DNA from 2 places in the Clostridium gasigenes genome. Region 1 is predicted to be linked to the other one. Evidence: riboswitches for the same ligand, from Rfam matches in the RefSeq annotation. Region 1 holds a riboswitch; the other holds the start of a gene.
What was found. Region 1 has a riboswitch for thiamine pyrophosphate ahead of thiT (energy-coupled thiamine transporter ThiT). Riboswitches for the same ligand answer to the same signal wherever they lie in the genome.
Positions count from the first base shown of each region.

Region 1 (12,095 bases):
TGATAGTTAAAAAAGCTGTTGTTATGGCAAACAAGATGAATGTTAAGGTAAGAGGGGTAATTGAGAATATGGCTTATATTAGCTGCCCTGGTTGCAATACAAAAATGAAAGTATTTAGTAAAAAGTCATCAGAAGAGCATGCAGAATATTTAGGGTTAAATTTACTTGGAGAACTACCAATAAATTTAGATTTAACTGAAGCTTTAGAAGCTGGGATTGCAGAAGAATATGTTAGAGATAATGATCTATACTCATTAATATTTGAAGGCTTATATTAGGGATATACATAATAAACGTATAATAAGGCAATAATATCAATGTAATACTAATTGAAGTGAATTTAAAGAAATATTAAATTTTTGATATTTCTTTAAAAATCACTTATAAAGAAAGGAGAATATTTATGAATGCAAGTGTTGATAAGGATACATGTATAGGTTGTGGATTATGTCCATCAATCTGCCCAGATGTATTTGAAATGGATGATGATGGAAAGGCAATAGCTAAAGCTGATGTTCCAGAAGGAAAAGAAGAAGAAGCTAAAGATGCAGAATCAAGCTGTCCGGTTAATGCAATTTCAATAGAATAATACATATAAAAAAGCTACCCATTTTCGGGTAGCTTTTTTAAAACTATATTAATATTAAAAAACGGTGTCGGTTCCTTTTATAATTCTATTAATAGGTAATAATGACATAATAATTAAGCATATTATAAGTTCTCCTCCAACAGCAACGCCGTTAACAGCTAAAGAGTAAACTGCTGGTGACCAACCTTCAGGAGCAAATTCGCCAAAGAAAGCATAGCCTGAAATAAAGTGACATACAAATCTAAGTGTCATTCCTATAGTAGTTCCTAAAGGCATATTGTTTTTGAAGTATCCTGCAAAACCTATAGCCATAAAAGGTAAAGGATAATCAAATAATACTTGAATAGGATGAATTATATAAGGGTTTATTATTAAGCTTATAATACCAAATAAGAATCCAGTTAATAATCCAATTTCAGGACCATACATAAATGCAATAAGTAATAGTGGAATCATGCTACCAAGAGAAATACTTCCACCACCATTTGGTAATGAGTAAATCTTAATCATATTTAAAATAGTAGCAAGGGCTAATGCTATACCTATTCTGGCCATTAATTTAGCATCTAACTTTATCTTTTTGAATTTTATAATTGCCAAAAGGAGTAAGACGCCACCTACCACGGTTAAAATTGATAAAGGGTTGCCTAAAAGAGTTGTATAACTCTCTTTTAGGGTTGATATAAAGTTTTCCATAAAAAAATACCTCCTAAAAAATATGCTAGGAGATACCATGGGCGTGAGTATAACTTTATCACGCATCGTATATGGCTTCCCTACGCTGGTATTAACCAAGATCAGGTTTAAAGGGTTAATGATAGTAAATCATCTCTCAGCCTTAAGGCACCCCTAGCACATTGTAAATATAAAATAATTTTACAGTTATTACTAGAAAAAGTCAATTAGTTTATTTTGAGCAATTTCTGCTCTATGATTATTATAAAGACCATAGCTTCCAGAAAGTGAAGCCATATCAATAGATGAACCTATAGAGATGGAAGCATTAAAGTTAGTTAACGGTATAGTTATTATAGTATCATCTTCTAATGAAACAAAAGCTTCGGAATTATTTAAATCAATAATTTTACCTTTCATAAATACACCACCTAAGTATTATTTTTTTCAAGTGCCTTATGATTAGTTTGTGCAAATATAGAAAAGAAATACAAAAAAAAGATATATACTTATAAGTATATATCTTTATATATAATCTTAAAAACCTTGAGAGCTTCTTCTATTCTCGGTTTCATTAAATCTTTCCTAATAATATATTCATTTTGTCCTTTAGGCGTTAGTGAATAAAACTTTTGAAATTTTTTCTTTGGATCATCCCAAATACCCATAACAAATCCTTCTTTTTCAAGCTTCTTTAATAATGGATAAATTCCACCGGTACTAGGCACCCAAAGACCATTTGTACGGTGACCTATTTTTTGAGAAATATCATTGCCATTGGCATGACCTTTTGTTAATATGTGGAGCACGTAAATGGGTAATAAACCCTTAGTAAAGATTTGACCTGAAGACTCTTTACTTTTTTGCAGAGCCTTTAATTCAGATAATTTTTGCATATACTCATCATGAAGCCTTTTTTCCTCTGCTTTAATATCAGATATGTTATTAAAGCTAAAGTTTTGCATAGCTAGTCAACCCTTTGTATAGCTATACCTATCATTCCTCTTCCTGAATGAGCTGCAGACATAGCGCCAACTAATGTTAATTCGACTGATACTACATTATGTAAGTTTCTTAGGTTTTCCATGAACTTAGTGCCTTCTTCTAAAGCATCACCTTGAAGTACCCAAAGTTTACACTTTCCTTCCGTAAGATGTTCTTTAATTATTTCATGAAGTTTTGAAAGAGATTGTTTTCTACCTCTAACTTTGGCAATAGAACAATAAACTCCTGTCTTATCCATTGTAATAATAGGTTTTAAATGTAGGAATTGTCCTATAGCACCAGCGAGTTTTCCTATTCTTCCACCTTTTATTAAGTATTCTAATGTATTTAAAGTATAGTATCCGACTACATTTTCACGTGCTTTAGGAAGATATTCTAATATTTCTTCATAAGATTTACCCGCTTGTACCATTTTGGAAGCTTCTAATACAATAACTCCTTGACAATAGCCTATTATTTTACTATCAAAAATAGTAGATGTTAAATTAGGGTGTCCTTCTAATGCAAGCCTGAAAGCATTAAATGTTCCTGATAGTGCTTTAGATACACTAATAGCAATTACATGAGTGTAACCAGCTGCCTCTATTTGACTAAGAACCCTTTCACAAGTTTTTGGGCTTGGTAGTGAAGTTGTTGGAATTTCAGTTTCTAAAGAATTATAAACCTCTTCAGAAGTTATATTTATTTTATCTTCAAATTCACCATGTGAGTAGATTATTCTTAGCGGCGAAAGATGGATATCGTTTTCTTTCATAGTTTCTAAAGTTAAATCGCATGCACTATCAGTTACTATTGCAATCTTTTGCATAAAAGTTGCCTCCTTAAAATTTAATAAATATGTCTAGATTATAGCATAAAATAAAACTATATCAATAGTGATAATGTTAGTCATATTAAAAAAAATAACAAGCAAATATATATTTAACATTTACTTGTTATTTTTTAAAAATTATTTAACAAATATTACCGCTTAATATGCAAATTTATTTTAATAAATTTTGTGAATAGCTAATCCTATTAATCCCGGACCAACGTGGACACCTAATGCAGGACTAATTGAAGCTATACCAATTTCTACTATATTCTCTAAGTTTTTAATGCTTTCTAAGTAAGCTTTTCCTTCTTCAAGGGCTCCACCTTGTAGCACTTGAATTTTACATTTACCTTTGCTTAAAGCTTCTTTTAAGATATCAGTAAGTTTTGAAAGAGCTTGTTTTCTACCTCTAGCTTTACAAGCTGTATAGTAAACACCATTATCATCAACACCTATAACAGGCTTTAAATTAAGTAATTCGCCAATAGTACCAGCAACTTTACCTATTCTTCCACCTATCTTTAAATACTCAAGAGTATTTAAAGTAAAGTATGCTGATATTCTTCCTCTAAGTTTAGGAAGATTGGATATTATATTTTCGAATGATTGACCTTCTTTAATAGCTTTAGCAGCTTCTAATACAATCATACCTTCGCCATATGCTAGCATCTTTGTATCATAAACATGAGAAATCAATTTTGGATGATCTTCTAAAGCTAATCTTACGGCATTAAAAGTTCCAGATAATCCACTTGATATAGTAATGGCAATTACATGAGTATATCCTTCTTCTTCTAATTTAGTTAAGACAGAATTTATTTTTTTAGTACTAGGAAGTGATGTTGAAGGAATCTCGATCCCTAATTTTTCATAGACTTCCTCTGGAGTAATAGATACTCTATCTTCAAATTCTCCATAAGAGTAAATAATATTAAGAGGAAGCATATTTATATTATTCTCTTTTAATGTTTCTAATGATAAATCACAACTACTATCAGTTATTAAAGCAATTTTTTGCATAATATTAACTCCTTTGTTACATTTAATTCTATGCAAATATTATATCATAAATTTTATATGCATATCAATAGTGATAAGATAAGATAATTATCACTATTGATATAGTTTAACCAAATTTTAAAAAAAAATCCCTTAATTAAAAGAAATGTCTGTATTGTTATTTACAATATGCCAAATAGTTTTGCCGGGTGATAGGGGAACTATATCTCCATTAATATCATAAAGTATAGTTTTATCATTTTCATCTGACTTTTTCCAGAGTACATTTACATATCTACCATTTGAAAATACATAGCCATCTCCTTCACCTATAAGATCTATATCTAAATGCAAATTATCATCTTGAAGAGATATTGTAGTTTTTTGAATAACTACATTAGCAAAGCTAAGCTGTTTATTAGTAGAAGCGTCTAAAGCTATTTTGCCATCCATTGATTTTTTATATACATTATCTTCATATAAATATGAGGTATCGTAACTTTTGTTCAAATTCAATCTTATATTTGATATAGAAGTTAAAACTTCATTTGAGTAGTAAGCTTTATTAAATTCTGCAAATGGTTTTGGAATTGATAAAAATTTTTTATCAATAATGGAATCTAATATATTTTTAGAAGAGGTGTATAAGTTGTGAGGTGACTTTCTTTTGGGATCTCTCCAAAAATATGATCCGTTAGATAGTTCATTTATACTCATAATAGAGCTATCTTTAGAAATACTAGTTAGAGCATCCACAGATCCTCCGCAGTGAGCAAAAGATAAATTATTTTCTAAAGCTAGCTCTAAAAAATAAGGTCTAATGCTTCGTACAGGTCCAATTATATCAGCACTATCTTTATGAAAAAGAGCCATAAACCTAGGAATTCCGCCTTCTGCAGATGTTTCATAAATAACATCTGCAGATCCAAGTCCACTTTGAGGTCGTGAAGAAGTAGAGTTTTCAATCATAACCATAAATGGTGTATTAGAATTAGTAGATTCTTTAATGTTCTCACCTGTATAAAATGAAGGAACCATGCCATCCATATTAGTAGAGGTTTTAAGGCTAGAATCTTCTTTAGGGGAACACCCAATTAAACTTATAATTATTATTATAGAAAGTAGTGAAAATTTTGACTTCATAGTTATTCTCCTTTATTTTATAATAGATAAAAGAATTTAATAAAAATATATATTATTAACAATATATTACAAGTCATAAGAAAAATATGTCTACAATTAAAAATTTATATTTATATAAAAAAGGTTAAAAAATGAAGATAGAGGGATGTAGTTTGAGGTTAATGAATAGTATGTTACTTTTATCATCTTTGATTAGAAAAAATATATAGAGTATAATAGTAAAATACTATATATTGTGTAACGGGGGTCGAATTAATGCTACATGTAGTGAAAAGAGACGGAAGAGAAGTAAAATTCAATGCAGAGAAGATAGCGATAGCTATTAGAGGTGCTGGGATTGAGGTAGGACAAAAGCTTAAAGAGAGTCAGGTCCTAGATACTGTGCAAAAAGTAATTAGTTATATAGAGGTATCTGGAAAGGATAAGGTAACTGTAGAAGAAATTCAAAATTTAGTGGAGAAAGCATTATTTGATAGAAATTACGAAATAATAGCTAAGGCTTATGATAAATATAGAAAACAAAGAACTCAAGTTAGAGAAAAGAAATCTGACTTAATGAAAGCTATAGAACAAATTGGAGTAGAGACAGATAGAGATAATGCAAATGTAGGAAATAACTTTAGTTCTAAGTTATTAAGAATTGCATCAGAATCTAATAAATGGCATACTCTAGCATCAATGCCAAAGAATTTAGCAAAAGGTCATGAAAATGGAGATTTATATTATCATGATTTAGATAGTTACAACTTAACAACAAATTGCTTGCATATACCAACTAAAGAAATGCTACTTAGTGGATTTAATACTGGGTATGGAACAATTAATGCACCAAGAAGAATAGAAACAGCTGCAGAACTATCATGTATATTACTTCAATCAACCCAAAACGATATGTTTGGTGGGCAATCCCATCCAGATTTTGATAATGATATGGGTATTTTTGTTGAGCCTACAAGACAAGAAGTTAGAGCAGAACTTAAGGGTTATGGAATTGAAGGAGATAAGTTAGAGAAGTTAGTTGAAGAGAAAGTAAGAACTAGAGTGCATCAAGCTATGCAAGGCGTTGTATATAATCTTAATACTATGCATTCAAGAGCTGGTTCACAAGTTCCTTTTAGTTCTTTAAATCTTGGAATTCCAGATTCTAAAGATGCTGCATTAGTTTGTGAAGTATTCTTGCAAGAGTATGAAAAAGGTTTAGGAAAAGGCGAACAACCAATTTTCCCTAACATTATTTTTAGAGTTAAAGAAGGGGTAAATAGAGAATCAGAAGATGAGTACCATTATCTTTATAAATTAGCTTGCAAGGTAGCAGCTAAAAGAATGAACCCAACTTTTATGAATATAGATGCTGATTTTAATAAAGAATATTACGATATGGGATATATGCCTGCAACTATGGGGTGTAGAACATACTTAATGAAGAATGTAAATGGTGAGCCAGGTTGTAAAGGAAGAGGAAACATTGCTCCAACAACAATTAACCTACCAAGAGTGGGAATACAAGCTAATAAAGATATAGATAAATTCTTTGAAATATTAAAAGCAAGATTAGATATGGCAAAGGATTCACTACTTCATAGATACGGCGTATTAAAGAACCTTAAAGTTAAGGATCTTCCATTTGTTGCAGGTCAAAATTTAATGAAGGGTTCAGAAGATTTAGGTCCAGACGATTCTATAGAACCAATCTTGAAGCAAGGTACTTGGGGAATTGGATTTATAGGACTTGCAGAAACTTTAATAGCTTTAACAGGTAAACATCATGGTGAAGATGAAGAAACAAGAAACCTTGGTGAAAAAATAGTAACATTCATGAGAGAATATACTGATAGAGTAACAGAAGAAACTTCATTGAACTGGAGTTGTTATGCAACACCAGCAGAAGGTTTATCAGGAAAGTTCATTAAACAAGATAAGAAAGCATTTGGTATTATAAAAGGAGTAACAGATAAAGATTACTATACAAATAGTTATCATGTTCCTGTTTATTACTCAATATCAATTAAGCGTAAAATAGATATTGAAGCTCCATACCATAAGATGTGTAATGCTGGTCATATTAGTTACTTAGAAGTAGATGATTGCCCATCAGGTGAAGCTATTATGGATATACTTAACTATGCATATAAGAATACTAATATTAGTTACTTAGGTATCAACTTCCACATAAGATATTGTAAAGATTGTGGAACATACCTTCAAAGTAATGAAAATAAATGTACAAAATGTAGCAGTACAGATATTCAAGGTATTTCAAGAGTAACAGGATATTTAAGCTTGGATGAAAGATTTGGACCAGGTAAATATCATGAAAGACAAGATAGAAGATCACATACAGGAACTGATAAAAACAATTATCAAGTTTTATAAAATATATACCTAGCAGGGTGATTCGTGTTGATTAACATGAATCACCCTGTTTTTTTGTGGAAATTTAGTTGTTTTCTCTCAGCGCGCTAAAGTAAAAGCTATGAATTTTTTAAAATTCATAGCTTACAAATGGGTTAGAGACGTATATTTCTATCAATTATATATATCGGAAAATTCAATCTGTATTTTTTCAACATTTGTTTGAATTGTAAAATCTTTTTTTGAATCCTCATTATTAGAAACAATCTTAACAGGTAGGCTTATTATAAATTCAGTACCTTCGTTATACTTACTTTTTACATCAATTTTACCGTCATGCATTTCAACTAAAGATTTAACTATAGATAATCCTATACCGCTACCTTCATGATTTCTACTTAATAAAGGATCCACTTGTTTAAACCTTTGGAAAATTTGTTGTAACTTATCTTCTGGAATTCCTCTACCATTGTCCTTTACAGAAATTATAACATAATCATTTTTATCATATACAGAAACCTCGATAGTGGCCCCTGCCTTAGTGAATTTAGTAGCATTAGAAATTAAATTAAGTAAAATTCTTTCAATATTTTCTTCATCAAAAGCCATAATTTTTTCTTCTATATCTGTATCAAAAATAATGGTTCTTGACATACTTTTTATATAATCAACAGTTGACAGTGTTATTCCCTCAATAACTTCTACTATATTTTGATTTTTTAAATTTAACTCCATAAATCCAGACTCAAGTTTAGTAATGTCTATTAAATTATTTACTAGTCTTAATAACCTATAACAATTTTGTTTTATACTATTTGTGTATTTGTTTAATTTATCAACATTATCTGAATTTTCATATTTGTTTAGATATAAAGAAAATAATTGAGCTGTAGAAAAAATGATATTTAATGGAGTCTTCAATTCATGAGACATATTAGCAATAAATTCAGTTTTTAATCTATCATAGTTAACTACGTCGTCTAATAACCGCTTGTTTTCATCCATCATATTATTAAAGCTATTAGATAATATTCCTATTTCATCCATGCTATTTATATCAGAACGTATAGTCAAATCACCTTTGCCGGCTATTTCCATACATGATTTTAATTTGTTAATAGGATTAACTAAAGACTTGGCCATAAATAAAGCTATAAGGGTACCTAATAAAAATATTATTAATCCACTAAATAATATTGTATATAAAATTGATATAGATGAAGAATTTAAATCATTATAATTAGCTGTCGTAACAATATACCAATCCCAAGGTTCGAAATAATTATAATAAGCTAATTTATGTATTCCTTTATATGTGTATTCAATTGTTCCATTTTTATTTGAGATTATTTCTTTAGCAAAATCAAGCTCTCCTATATTTTGACCTTTATTTTTAGGGTGGACAAGTTCAGTTCCTGTTGAATCCATTATATATACGTAACCTGTTTTCCCAATTTTAATATCATTTAATGTTTGTTCTAAATAATCATTAAGCATCTTATTACCTAAGCCTAGTGCCCCTATAACTTTTTTGTTTTTATCCAATAATGGTTTGAATTTTGACATATAACTTTCGCCTTCAAATGTCACTCTACCACTATAATCTTCATTGTTAATTATTTTATTATAGATATCTGAATCACTAGAGAGGTATGTTCCTATAGCCTTTTTGTTATCTTTAATAAGAGTTGTAGACACTCGTATTAGCTTATTATCATTTAACAAATATATACTAGCTATTGCACCTGTAGATGACTTTATATTATCAATAACTGTAGGATCTAATGATAATCTTTGTTTTCCAGCATATAAAATTGGTAAATCATAATTCTCAACTTTTATAGTTTGAGTATCATCTACATTTAAATCACCTAAATTATTTAATAAAGTTTCTGCAGAGTTTAAATCACTGTAGTTTTTATCAGCAAGCAAATTATTTCTTATGCTTGTAGTAGTATTAATCAATTCGGTTATGCGTTGATTTTTTTCTTTAACTTCATTAAAGACTGCATCTTTTGTTTTTTTTCCTATTAAATATCCTAAAAAAGTTACTGAAAATAGAATTAATATTAAGTAACTAATAATTAGTTTAGATTTAATACTCATATGTTTAGGAGCCTCCCTTTTGTAAATTCAAGAAACATATTATGTAAAATATCAAAAATGTATATAAATATACATTTTTATTCTAATATGTTAATTATAATGCTATTTATAAAATAAATATATAAATATAATTGTTATTTTAAATAGCTTTTTAAAATGAAAAATTTAAACAAGTAAATACATTTATTTGCAATGAGCGATGCTGTAGTTATTACTATTCAATATGAGTTGTAACAACTATGTATATGCTTTTATCTCTATTAATGAGAATAATTTTAGATACAATAAAGTGACTTTAACTTTTAAATAGCAAAAAAGTAGCTAAATAATAATGCAAGATAAAATAAAAACATTGCATTATTAGGATTAAAACAAAGCAAAATTGTTTTTAAAACAATTAAAATGAATAAAATAAAATAAAACTTGCAATTATTTATAAAATGCATGATAATTTGATTGTTAATAAAAAAAAATTATGATAAAATAATAAATAGGGAATTATAGTTGATACAATAAAAGGGGCCTTAAATATCTTATTTTTACATGGAATTATTTGAATATTCATACAGATAGAAAATTAATATTCGGAAATATTTTATTTAAATAGGATATAAGTATTTAAAATAGAAATGCAAAGCAATAAGCAATAAGTGTAAAAGGGGGATTTTAAATGTCTGTTAAAAATTTAGAAAATGGTAAAAAAATATACATTGTAGATACTACATTAAGAGATGGGGAGCAAACAGCTGGGGTAGTTTTTGCAAACCAAGAAAAGGTAACAATTGCTTCAATGTTAAGCGATGTTGGGGTTGATCAACTTGAAGTAGGAATTCCTGCTATGGGTGGGGATGAAAAAGAAGCAATAAAGGAAATTGTAAAAAGAAATAAAAAGAGTAGCATAATGGCTTGGAACAGAGCTGTAATTAAAGATATTGAGCAATCAATAGATTGTGGTGTAGATGCTGTAGCTATTTCAATTTCTGTATCTGATATTCACATTAAGCATAAACTTAAAACTTCAAGAGCTTGGGTTCTTGAAAGTATGGTTACTGCTGTAGAATATGCAAAGAAAAATGGTCTTTATGTATCGGTTAATGGGGAAGATGCATCAAGAGCTGATAGGGATTTTTTAGTTGAATTTATTAATATAGCTAAAGCTGCTGGGGCGGACAGGTTTAGATATTGTGATACTGTTGGTATAATGCAACCTTTCAAAATTAGAGAAGATATTAATTACTTGTTTGAAAAAACAGGTTTTGATATAGAAATGCATACTCATAATGACTTTGGAATGGCAACAGCTAATGCAATAGGTGGGATAATGGGTGGAGCAACTCATGTTGGAGTTACTGTAAATGGGCTTGGAGAAAGAGCTGGAAATGCAGCACTTGAAGAAGTATTAATGGCATTAATGTTTGTTTATGATTATAAAGGTGATATAGATACAAAGATGTTTAGGGAAGTATCTGAATATGTTTCAAGAGCATCGGGTAGAATTTTACCAGTGTGGAAGGCTATAGTTGGAGACAATATGTTTGCCCATGAATCAGGAATACATGCAGATGGAGCTATAAAAAATCCTAAAAACTATGAAGCTTTTGACCCAGATATTGTTGGAGCTCAAAGACAAATAGTTATTGGAAAGCACTCTGGTAGAGCAGGAATTATAAATAAATTTAAAGAATATGGAGTTGAATTAGATAGTGAATCTTCACAAGTTATATTAGAAATGGTTAGAGAATCTTCAGTAAGAGTTAAGAGAACTCTTTTTGATAAGGAATTAGTTGAAATATATAAAGAATATAAAAGGCTATTAAAATAAAAATTAATTAGATATTAAAAAAATAACAGTCGGGTTGGTAAAATAGAGGATCAGGTGGGCTAGCTATTTTAATAACAATAAGAAATAAGAAATAAGCAATAAGCAATTTATAAGGGGGAAAAAACAATGGGAGATAATTTAGTTACTAAAATACTTAAAAGCCATCTAGTAGAGGGTGAATTAAAAATAGGTGAACCAATAGGGATAAGAATAGATCAAACATTAACTCAAGATTCAACAGGAACTATGGCGTATCTTCAATTAGAAGCTATGGGAATAGACAGAGTAAAAACTAAAAGATCTGTAGCATTTATAGATCACAATATGTTACAACAAGGGTTTGAAAATGCAGATGATCATAAATTTATTCAAACAGTAGCATCAAAGTATGGGGTACATTTTTCAAAACCAGGTAATGGTATATGCCATCAAGTATTTTTAGAGAGATTTTCTACTCCAGGAGAAACTTTAACTGGGTCAGATAGCCACACTCCAACGGCTGGTGGCGTTGGAATGCTTGCTATGGGGGCAGGAGGATTGGATGTTGCATTAGCTATGGGTGGTGGATCTTATTATATAAATACACCTAA
Region 1 is NZ_CP071376.1:1,099,811-1,111,905, reverse strand. It holds gene J1C67_RS05495 (Mrp/NBP35 family ATP-binding protein) at 1-278, shown strand, start outside; gene J1C67_RS05490 (ferredoxin) at 404-589, shown strand; gene thiT (energy-coupled thiamine transporter ThiT) at 644-1,285, opposite strand; TPP riboswitch at 1,346-1,450, opposite strand; gene J1C67_RS05480 (hypothetical protein) at 1,478-1,684, opposite strand; gene J1C67_RS05475 (PadR family transcriptional regulator) at 1,774-2,229, opposite strand; gene J1C67_RS05470 (DegV family protein) at 2,232-3,077, opposite strand; gene J1C67_RS05465 (DegV family protein) at 3,258-4,103, opposite strand; gene J1C67_RS05460 (DUF3048 domain-containing protein) at 4,236-5,225, opposite strand; gene nrdD (anaerobic ribonucleoside-triphosphate reductase) at 5,481-7,598, shown strand; gene J1C67_RS05450 (Cache 3/Cache 2 fusion domain-containing protein) at 7,752-9,683, opposite strand; gene nifV (homocitrate synthase) at 10,354-11,505, shown strand; gene J1C67_RS05440 (aconitate hydratase) at 11,632-12,095, shown strand, end outside.

Region 2 (12,095 bases), 1.9 Mb from region 1:
CGTCAGTTAACCATTTTTCATTTGGTCTTTCAGCTGTAAATTCTCGATTCAACACATTTTCAGCAGTAATTTGAGGTGTGCTTTGAATATAATTTTTTCTTTTTCTACGAATGACTGACGATAACTTTATAGATTTCATAAGTCTATAAATACGCTTATGATTGTATTGTGAATTAAGTCTTCTATTAATATTTAATGTTATACGACGGTATCCATAAATACCTTTAACTTCTAAATAAACTTTAATAATTTCATCTAAAACAATAGCATTTTCTCTATCTCTCAACGTTTCTGGTCTATTAAGCCATTTATAATAAGATGCTCGTGCAATTTTTGCATACTTACACAATTCAGAAATTGAGTAACCAATCGTATGTAACTCTTTTATTGCTATGTATTTATTCTTTTGAGAACTGTTAGATGTATCTACCTCCTTTCTATCTCCTTTAATTTTTTTAGAAAATCATTCTCCATTTTCAAACGCCTATTTTCAGATTCTAAAAGTTTTAACTGTTTTTCAGAATCATTTAATTCTTCGAGTGTTTTATGTTTTCCGCGTCTATCGACTAGCTCGTCGAAATCGTTTTTTTCATATTTCTTTACCCAACAATAAACCTGTTGATAAGAAACTTTATATTCATTAGAGGTTAATTTGTAATCGTTAGCATTAGCGATACAGAATGTAACAATTTCCATTCTCTCTTCATAAGTAGTTTTTCTTCCAGTGTTCATAATAGCAGCTCCTTTAGTAGCACAAGATGTAATTGTCTTATCACTATTATACTGCTTTATCCATTGTTGAAGAACACTATGTGATGAAATATTATGACGAATACAAATTTCTCTTAAAGAACCTTTTGCGTTAAGAAAGTCTGCTATTGCTTGTATCTTAATTTCAGGAGGGTAATATGTGTTTCTACTTTCAGTAATTAACCCTTGTGGTCCTAATATTTTATATTTACGTACCCATGCATCAACTGTACATGGATTAACTTCTAATCGATAGGCTATCTGTGCTAAACTATTTTCACCTGTTAAATACTCTTCAACAACTTGTATTTTAATTTCAGATGATGCTTTTGATTTTCGTCCCATAATAAAATGCCCCCTTTATAAAAACAGTTTTATTATTTTAACTGTCTACTATATAGGGAGCATATCAACTATCCATGGCTTTTTTATATAAAAAAATAATGCATATTAAAATATGCTAATTATGAAAGGAGACTATATTATGAAAGACAATGCAAACACATTTATGCTAAGTTCAAAAAGAGAGGAAAATATGATAAAAGGAGGGCTTCGACATGTCAAATTTCGAACAATACGACTTATATGCTGATACTAAATATAGAGAAGATAGACTAAATTCGGATTTTAAAATTTATTGTAAAAATGAGGGTATAGACCTTGAATATTTTAAATATCTTTTAACATTAGTAACAGGTAAATAATTAATAATATAAACAATATGCTTGTTCTAATTATATAGAACACATAAAAAGGACTATGAAACAATTTTTGAGAATTATTTCATAGTCCTTTTTTATATTTTATTCAATATGTAACCCCGCCTTTTATTAAAATTTTGCAATTACGTTTAACATTCTGTAATATAATATAATTCAATCTATACCATTATTACTTTATTTACGATTTATTACTAAACCTTATATAATGATATTTATTGTTAATTGACATAATATATTACCATTAGACTAAAAATATGTTAATATATTATTAATAGTCTATTTGCATATTATTTTTATAATAGTATATGCTATAAATAATAAAACTAATGTTACATAAATTCATGTAATTGATGAAAGGAACTAAAATAATGAAAAAATTTAAATTAACTAATATTAAGGATTCTGCTTTAAACATAGCCGTTAATAAAGCAGAGGCAACTGAGCAGCATGTAACTAACGGTATATATGAAGGCGAAGGCGTAAATGGTAAAAGAGATGGATTTGGAATATTTACCTTTACTAATGGTTCAAGATACGTTGGAAATTGGAAACAAAATAAATTCCATGGCGAAGGAACTTTAGAATGGTCAAATGGTGAAGTTTATCAAGGAACTTGGGTTAATGATGATATAACTGGATATGGGATATACACTTGGCCAGATGGTGAAAAGTATGTTGGTAACTGGTTAAAAGGTGCCAAAACTGGTAATGGTATCTATGTTTATGGAAATGGAGATATTTTCATAGGTTTATGGAATGATGATAACAGAATTGGTGATGGAATAATGACTTATCACGATGGTGAAAAAGTTGTTGGAGTCTGGAAAGATGACGAATTAGTTAAATAGCGCTAAAATGAGATGTCTTATAATGATTACAATCATTATAAGACATCCTTTTTATCTTTTAGATACTTATTATAATATATATTTTTACTTTTAGCTTAAATTATCCACTTCGCTATTTTATCCATTTCTTGGTTTCTAAATATATGTCTTTAGCACCTAAAATTGCAGATATAATTGCATAACCATCTATATTACATTCTTCAATTTTTTTTATATTTTCTAAAGTTAACCCTCCAATTGCAACTATCGGTAAATCTATATTTTCATTTATGTATTTTAAAGTATCTATACTAACAGCCTTTGCATCTAATTTAGTGTTTGTTTCAAACATCGCTCCTACACCTAAATAATCTGCTCCATTTTTCTTAGCTTCTATAGCTTCCTCTAATGTTCTTGCAGACACACCAACTATTTTATCTGAGCCTATTAGCCTTCTAACTTCTAATGGAGAAATATCACTTTGTCCTACATGTACTCCATCAGCCTCTACTAAAATCGCTATATCAACTCTATCATTTATTATAAACATAACATTATATTTTTTAGTTAATTCTCTTAATTTATAAGCTTTATCTAAAAATTCTTTTCCTGATGATTCTTTTTCTCTTAATTGTACTGTTGTCACTCCACCTCTTAAAGAATCTTCTATACACTTATAAAAATCTCTACCCTTTAATATTTTTGAGTCTGTAACTAAATATAATTTCAATTTTTCTTTCATAAAGCTTCTCTCCTCTAATAATACAGATCTTTTTTATTAACTACCCTATTTAGCCTATTTAGTGGTAATATACCTATTACAATTGTAACTACTAAACCTTCAACTCCTGCACTACTTACATTATATAATAATGAATATACTAACAGATTCATTCCTGGAGGGGCAAATTGCCCAAAGTAAACTACTCCAGAAAGTACACTTATAGAAACGGATACAACAATTGCTAATATGCATCCATATACTACTTTATACTTTTTATTATTTCCAAAAGTTCCTGTAAGGCCTAGTGCCATAGTTGCAAATATAAAATCTAATAAGAATTGAGCTGGATTTAATATCATTGCGCCATTTAATATCTTAAGTAATCCAAATATTAATCCACCTGTTAACCCGGCTTGTCTTCCACATAATATAGAAAGTATCATTACAGGCATCATCGAAAGCATCGTTATTCCTCCGCCTTGTGGATACTTTATTAGAGGTATCATATATAGAACATATGATATTGCACACGTCATTCCTACCAAAACCATTGTTTTTGTATTTATTTTATTATTTTTAATATCAATTAAGTAAAATACGAATAATACTATACTAACTAATATGATAACAGTATTAACCATAATATCATCTCCTTTTATTTAATATTTTCATAAGCCATATCCCAGAATTTCATTTCATGAATACTTGAATTTACAAATATGCCTACTAATTTTTTCTTTTCCTCTTCTCTTAAGTCCTTGCAAAGATTATTAATATAATCTATCCATTCATTAGTAAAATCAGTATATCCTTGTGATGCATATGATTCTATCCACGGTTTATAAAAATTATTTTCTAGGTTTTCTCCATATGTTTTAAATAAATATTTTCCTATATAGCTGTAGCTCCACGTACAAGGCATTATAGTGGCTGCTATTTCTTTTAATTCTCCTGTTAATGCTAATGCTTGCATATAGCTTGTATAACTTGAAGTAACTAACTTACATTCACAGTTTTCAACTTCTTCTTGTGATATACCAAATCCCTCTAAATATCTTATATGAACTGCGGTTCCATCATTCATGGCCCCTTTTATAGAATTATAGAAAAATCTCATATCTTTCATTGTTTTAGATTTAACTATCCCTATACAAAATACTTTTGAGTACTCCTTAAGATATAAATAATCTTGTATAAGGTAATTTTTGAATTTATCTTTATCTAAAGTACCTTCTCCCATTTCGATTACGAATGGATGAGTTAAATATTCATCCCATATTCCTTTTACTTCTTCAAATAAATAATCTGTAAATTTCATATTTATTCCACCTTTCCATACTTACGCAATTTTTCTTCACTCATATTAAATATATTATCCATTAAGTTAACTTTAAAGGTTCCAATTGACATATCCTCTTTATCTGCTAGTTCTCCACTTAACGACATTGTAAGTACTCCCATAGCGGCTGCATTAAGTTTATTTTCTGAGGCCCCTATATAACTACCTATTAAACTTGCAGTCATGCAGCCTGTTCCAGTAACGCTTTTAAGCTTAGTTGTTCCATTATTTATTTTTATTACTTTTTTTCCATCTGTTATGGTATCGATCTTACCTGTTGCAACTACTATACAATCTAGCTTTTTTGCTACTCTTTTTATTATTTCAGATATATCCTCTCCATCATCAAAAGAATCTACACCCTGCCCTCTAACATCGAAGCCTCCAATATATTTAATTTCTGCTACATTTCCTTTTATAACATCAAATCTAACTTTGTTTAATAGTTTATTTATAAAATCAGCTCTAGTTTTTGTTGCAAATACGCCTACGGGATCTAATATAACTGGTTTATTATATTTATTTGCAGCTTTTCCGGCTTCAATAAATAGATTCAATCTTGAAGAGTTCATTGTTCCTATATTTATAATTACTGAACTTGCAATACTGACTATTTCTTCTACCTCTTCATATGAATAGCTCATTAATGGACTTCCACCTAATGCTAAAGTTGCATTAGCACAATCATTAATAGTAACTTCATTTGTATAATGAAGTACCAAAGGATTTACTTCTTTTACTTTGTTTATTAATTTATACACAATTACACCTCCTAAAATTTATAAAAATGATGTACAGGCCCTATTCCCTTGCCTATATCAAAACTATTTCTTATTGCTTCTGTTATATATTCTTTACTTAATTTTACCGATTCATCAATACTCTTTCCTAGTGCCAAATATGAAGTTATTGCTGATGACAAGGTGCACCCTGTTCCATGAGTATTTTTTATATTTAATCTTTCTTCCCTGTACACTTCAAACTTATCCAGTCCTATAAGTACATCTATTGCATCACCATCTAAGTGCCCGCCTTTCATAAGTACATATTTAGGTCCAAGTTCTAATATTTTATATCCCGCTTTTTTCATATCATCTAAATTATTTATTTTTATTCCCGTTATTTCTTCTGCTTCTAATGTATTTGGAGTTATTACATATGCCATGGGAATTAAGTATTCTATTAAATTCTTCTTTGCCTCAGGCTTTAATAATGAATATCCACCTTTTGAAATCATAACTGGATCTACAACTAAATATTGTGGATTATACTTTTTTAATGTATCCACTATTATCTTAATTATTTCAGGGCTTGATACCATACCTATTTTTACTGCCTTAGGCTCAATATCATCAAAAACTACCTCTATTTGTCTCTTAATTATTTCCTCACTTAGCTCTTCAACTAAGAATACTCCTTGAGTGCTTTGTGCAGTCACTGCAGTAATAACGCTCATTCCATAAGTTCCTATTGCACTAAATGTTTTTAAATCTGCTTGTACACCTGCTCCCCCTGATGAATCTGATCCTGCTATTGTTAATGTGGGTATTTTATAATTTCTCAATTTTCATTCCTCCTCCTTTTATACAAACTATATTCAATTTAACATACAAAAAAGCTACATCCAAAATTTGGATGTAGCTTAAATAGTTAAATTTAATAAATATACTTTATTGATATATTTAAAAAGCTTTCCTACGCTGGCATTATCCAGATCAGGTACGAGGGTCGATACTAGTATCTCTCAGCATAAAATGCACCCCTAGCTATTAGTTATTCTATTAATTTAATTATATACTTATAGATGTTTTTGTCAATTTAACTTTTTTTATTAAAGTTTTCCTATATTATTAGCATGATCTCCGATTCTTTCTAAATTACTTATTATGTCTAAAAATATAATACCAGAATTAGGTGAACATACTTTATTATTTAATCTATCTATATTGTTTCCTCTTAATGATTTTTCTAATTTATCTATTTCTTCCTCATTTTTTTCAATGTTATTTTTATTTCCAATTTCTCTTTTTTCATACATAGTAATTGCATAATCTAAAGCCTCTAATGTTTTATTATACATTATAGTTAACTCATTAGTTGCTTCTACCCCTATATCAATTCTACCATTTATTTTCTCTACTGCTAAGTCTGCAATATTTTTAGCATGATCTCCAATTCTCTCAACATCATTAATTACATGATAAGTTGAAGCAAATGTCTTTATTTCAGCTTCTGGTAGTTCAAGCTGTGAAAGTTCTATTAAATAGTCTGTTATATCTTTTTCTAGCGCATTTATTATCTTTTCATTATGATAAACTTTTGTAATAGCTGCTTCATTATTTTCCATAAAAGCCTTCATAGCAAGCTTTAAGTTTTCTTTTGATTTATTTGCCATTCTTACAGTTTCTTTTGCAACTTGATCACAAGCTACTATTGGTATATTTAATGATTTTTTATCTAAATATATTGCGCCTTCTTTTTCTATTTCATCCTCACCTGGTAATATTTTGTTTGCTAATTTAACTAAATATCCTGCAAGTGGAAACATTATTACAGTTACTGTAATATTAAATATAGTATGTGCGTTTGCAACTTGTCTTGCAACATTAGAATCTGTACTTTCAACTAGTCTTATTAACGGATCCATAAATGGTAGGAAAATTAAAGTTCCTCCAATATTAAAGAATAAATGTATTAACGCTGCTTTTTTTGCTGTTTTATTTGTTCCTATTGACGCTAACAATGCGGTTGCGCAAGTTCCTATATTACAACCAAAAATAATTGGTAATGCAATATTCATATTAATTGCTCCTGTTGTTGCTAAAGCTACTAATATACCTGTTGTTGCAGAAGAACTTTGTACAACCGCAGTCATAGCAAGTCCTGCTAATACGCCTAAAAATCTATTTTCACCAACAACTAATACAAAGTCTTTAAACCATTGTGCGTCGGCAAGAGGCTTCATTGAACTTGACATTAGCCCCATTCCCATAAATAATATACCAAACCCTAAAGCTATATTTGCCATATCTCTTGTTTTTTTCTTTTTTGCAGTAACTACTACTACTGCAGCTACTCCAATTACTAATGGTGCTATTGCATCTAATTTAAATGATACCATCTGGGCTGTAATTGTTGTCCCAATATTAGCTCCCATAATAACGCCTGCTGCTTGCATTAATGACATTAACCCTGCATTAACGAAACTAACTACCATAACTGTAGTAGCAGATGAACTTTGTATTACGCAAGTAACTAACGCTCCAACAATAACTCCTATAAATCGATTACTTGTTAATTTTTCAAGTATTCCTTTAAGTTTATCTCCCGCTGCATTTTCTAATCCATCACCCATTAGTTTCATTCCGTATAGGAATAATCCAAGTCCCCCTATAAGCCCTATTATAGTTTCAAAATTAATCATTTTAAATCTCTCCTATCTTAAGTAATTTAAATATAAAATAATATCATTTATTATTTTATCATTTTTCTACAACTAAATAGGTTAATTCTATGTTAAATTTATTATTTAATAGTATAAAAATATAACATATTACAATACTTATGCACTTTTTAAAAAATAACAGAGTAATTTGCTGGTCTATCATTTTTTTTAGTGCTTTACTTATTTAAAATATTATTTCTTCTACTTTTTCCATATCAATATTCTCTTCTAGTAATGCTGCTAACTTATCGTATTGTTCTAATTTATATTTTTCATAATCTAGATTTTCTTCATTGTATAATTTTATACCATTATATTCTTTTATATTATTAATTAATTCTTTAGCAAAGTTACCCTCATCAAATATCCCATGAAGATAAGTTCCAAGTATCTTTCCATCTGTGCTACATACTCCTACTACTTCACCATTTATATCATTTATAAAAACTTTAGAATCTTTACTTTTAATTGTTTTTCCATTATGTATTTCATAACCACTAACAGTTATGCCATTACAGCTTTTAATAATATTACTATTTACTGTAACTACCCCTTTAATCTGTCTTGTTAATTTTTCCTTATTAAATATAGTTTTTATATCTAGTAGTCCAAACCCTTCTTCACTAGTTTTTTCACCCTCTACACCATCTAAATCTTCAATAAGTTTTCCAAGCATTTGATATCCACCACATATTCCAAATATAAATACCCCTTCTTTTTTAAGACTATTTATCTTTTCAAATATTCCATTTAATTTAATTGCTTTTAGATCTTCTATTGTGTTTTTAGTTCCAGGAATTATTATAACATGAGGCTTTTTAATTTCATTTACCTCTTTAACATATCTAACTTGAACTCCTTCTAATCTTTCTAATGAATTAAAATCTGTAAAATTAGACATATGAGGAAGCTTAATTACTACTATATCTAATCCTTTTGCTTCTTTATTTTTTATTCTGTCTGTAACACTATCCTCATCTTCTATATCAAATTCTGCATAGGGCAGTGCTCCTAATACTGGAATCTTAATTATTTCTTCTAATTGTTTCATTGCAGGTTTAAAGTACTCCATGTTCCCTCTAAACTTATTAATAATAACACCTTTAACTCTATTTTTTTCTTCTTCATCTAAAAGCATTATTGTCCCTACAACAGAAGCAAATACGCCTCCTCTATCTATATCTGCTACTAAAATTACTGGTGAATCTGAAATCTTAGCCATAGACATATTTGCTATATCACTTTCTTTCAAGTTTATTTCAGCGCAGCTACCAGAGCCTTCTAAAACCATCAGTTCATAATCTTTTTCTAAATTATAAAAAGTATTTTTTGCAACTATTCTTAATTCTTTATTTAACTCTTTATACTTATATGCATCCATAGTACAATGAACTTTTCCATTAAGTATAACCTGTGTTTTTAAGTTTCCACTAGGTTTTAAAAGTATTGGGTTCATAAATGCGGTTGGAACTATTTCACAAGCTTCTGCTTGAACCACCTGTGCTCTCCCCATTTCTAAACCATCTATTGTAACAAATGAGTTTAAAGAAATATTAAGAGCTTTAAATGGGGCAACCTTTAACCCTTTATTTTTAAAATATCTACAAAAAGCTGTAGCTACTGTACTTTTACCAACTGAAGATGCTGTTCCAAGCAGCATTATTTTATTTGCCATTGTCTTCATCAACTATATCTAAGAAACCATGGGTTCCATTAGTTATATTTCCTTGTGTTTTAAATTTTATAGGAAACTTAAATAGTGGTCCATCATATACAAATGTATGATATTCACCGTTTTCTCCGCAAGGATCTGCCCCAGTTGCTTTTATATCACTAACTACTTCCTTAGTTAGTATTTTTCCTAAAAATTCTTCTTTAAGAAATTCTAATTTTACATTTTTAAGTACAGTTTTAAATCCTCTATCTATAAATTCATGAGTTAACCCTTCGCGATCTTCATTCCAAAGTGGGAATATAGCTTCAATTTCAACTTCATTACATCTATCTGTGCACCAAGTTCTATGAGCTTCTAAATCAATATCCCCAAATACGCAAGCCTCAACTCCAAGTTCATTTTTCGCTAGTAATAAAGTATTCTTAAATGCATCTGCATATTCAGCACCTTCACATTTCACTAATAAAAGTGGAATATTTAATGATTCGGATACATTATGCAATAAATTTTCTGGTACTCCATGAAACCATGATCTACATAAATTTTTATCTACCGTTATTAATAACGCTACTGGTGTATGTCCATTTTCTATCATTCTATTCAATGCAAGTGTGCTATCTTTACCACAACTATATGACATTATAAATTTTTTACTCATTTTCTATCTCCTCCGTAATTTCAATATACTATATTCATATTTTTATGAATATTAAATTAATTAGAATTTTTTATTGTTGCCATTTTCTTAAAACATTTAACATAAATGTTTTAATATTAATACCATAGACCTTTTTTAATTTTTCTTCTTCCAAAACATGTTTAGGTATTCCTTTTGCAACTACTTCACCATTGTTTAACATTAATACTGATTCTCCAAAACTTTGAACTAGATTTAAATCATGTAATACTGCTACTACAATCCTATTATTTTCTTTTGCCCATTTATTTAAATACTCTAAAATATCTATTTGACATCTTAAATCTAAATGATTTGTTGGTTCATCTAGTAAAATAACCTCTGGGTCTTGAGCAAAAGCTCTTGCTAAAAATACTCTCTGAAGCTGTCCTCCAGATAATTCATTTATTAATTTGTTTTTTAAATCTAATAAACCAACATTTTCTATACACTTAACTATAATATTATTATCATTTTCTGAAAGAGTTGCAAACACTCCCTTTAAATGAGCATATCTTCCAAGAGCTACTGTTTCATAAACTGTATATGGAAAATGAATATGACTTGATTGTGTCATAAGTGCTATTTTAGTAGCTAACTCTTTTCTATTTAACCCACCTATTTCTTTTGAATCTAACAATATATTTCCTTTATAGTTAATTAAATTTGCTATTGACTTTAAAAGAGTACTTTTACCGCATCCATTAGGACCGACTATACAAATATTTTCCCCTCTATTTACTTTAAAGCTTACATTTTTAACTACATTTAATCCATCATATCCACAACTTACATTATTTACTTCCAACAATTTAAAATCACCTACTTTGACTTTTTAAAATAAAGATATGCAAAGAATGGAGCACCTATTAATGCTGTTACTGCGCCTACGGGCAGTTCAGAGGGAATAATAATAGTTCTTGCTACCAAATCTGTAATAACCATTAGTGATCCACCTAAAACAATAGACATTGGAACTACATATGAGTGTTTTGATCCAAATATTTTTCTTACCATATGAGGTGCAATTAAATCTATGAATCCAATTGTACCACTTATCGCTACAGCACTTCCTGTTAAAATGGCTGTAAATAAAAAAAGTCGTTTTTTTACTTTTTTTGTATCCACTCCTATTGATTTTGCTGCTTCTTCTCCAAATGTTAATACATCCATTTCTTTAGAATATATCATAACCCCAACTACTCCTACAATAAAAAATGGAAGTCCTGCTTTTAAATATGACCATCCTCTCATTGAAAATGAACCCATTTGCCACATAGTAATACTTTCAATTTTATCTGTAAATAATGCTGTAATAGTTGTAAGTATTGCATTAAAGAACAATGAAAATACAAGACCTGCTAATATTATTGTATTGTTAGAAAGACTTTTATCTACCTTTGAAGCAAATTTTAATATTAATATAACTGTTAATAAACTACATATAAATCCTATAAGTGGCAACGTTAAATTTCCAAGCAATGGAATTGAAATTCCTGTGACTATTACAATACCAACACCAAGTGAAGCACCAGATGATATACCTAATGTATATGGTGATGCTAATGGATTTTTTAATACCGATTGAACAACCGCTCCACTAGCGGATAAGGCTCCACCTACTATAAACGCTAAAAGAACCCTTGGAAGTCGTAAGTTCCATATAATAGCTACATCTTTACTATCTATTTCAGATCTTAATGTAATTCCCAGTATTTTATGTCCTATTACTGAAATACTATCCAATATGCTAATATCGGAACTCCCAAATGAAGTTCCAATACATATTATTAAAAATACTAAAGGAATGGATAATATCATTAACCTTTTATTTTTATTTGTTTCCATATACTTCTGGATAAACATATCTAGCCATTTCCTTTAATGCTTTAATTATATTTTGTGATGATCTTGATGAAGAATTTTTATCAAGAGTA
Region 2 is NZ_CP071376.1:3,313,176-3,325,270, forward strand. It holds gene J1C67_RS15515 (IS3 family transposase) at 1-451, opposite strand, end outside; gene J1C67_RS15520 (helix-turn-helix domain-containing protein) at 427-1,095, opposite strand; gene J1C67_RS15525 (hypothetical protein) at 1,308-1,454, shown strand; gene J1C67_RS15530 (MORN repeat-containing protein) at 1,841-2,320, shown strand; gene thiE (thiamine phosphate synthase) at 2,433-3,041, opposite strand; gene thiT (energy-coupled thiamine transporter ThiT) at 3,056-3,664, opposite strand; gene tenA (thiaminase II) at 3,679-4,341, opposite strand; gene thiM (hydroxyethylthiazole kinase) at 4,344-5,123, opposite strand; gene thiD (bifunctional hydroxymethylpyrimidine kinase/phosphomethylpyrimidine kinase) at 5,135-5,926, opposite strand; TPP riboswitch at 6,038-6,136, opposite strand; gene J1C67_RS15560 (Na/Pi cotransporter family protein) at 6,194-7,786, opposite strand; gene J1C67_RS15565 (cobyric acid synthase) at 7,992-9,482, opposite strand; gene J1C67_RS15570 (Dph6-related ATP pyrophosphatase) at 9,472-10,140, opposite strand; gene J1C67_RS15575 (ABC transporter ATP-binding protein) at 10,211-10,969, opposite strand; gene J1C67_RS15580 (FecCD family ABC transporter permease) at 10,981-12,024, opposite strand; gene J1C67_RS15585 (ABC transporter substrate-binding protein) at 11,993-12,095, opposite strand, start outside.
Region 2: linked by a shared signal. The riboswitch ahead of thiD (bifunctional hydroxymethylpyrimidine kinase/phosphomethylpyrimidine kinase) and the one ahead of thiT (energy-coupled thiamine transporter ThiT) in region 1 are both predicted to bind thiamine pyrophosphate.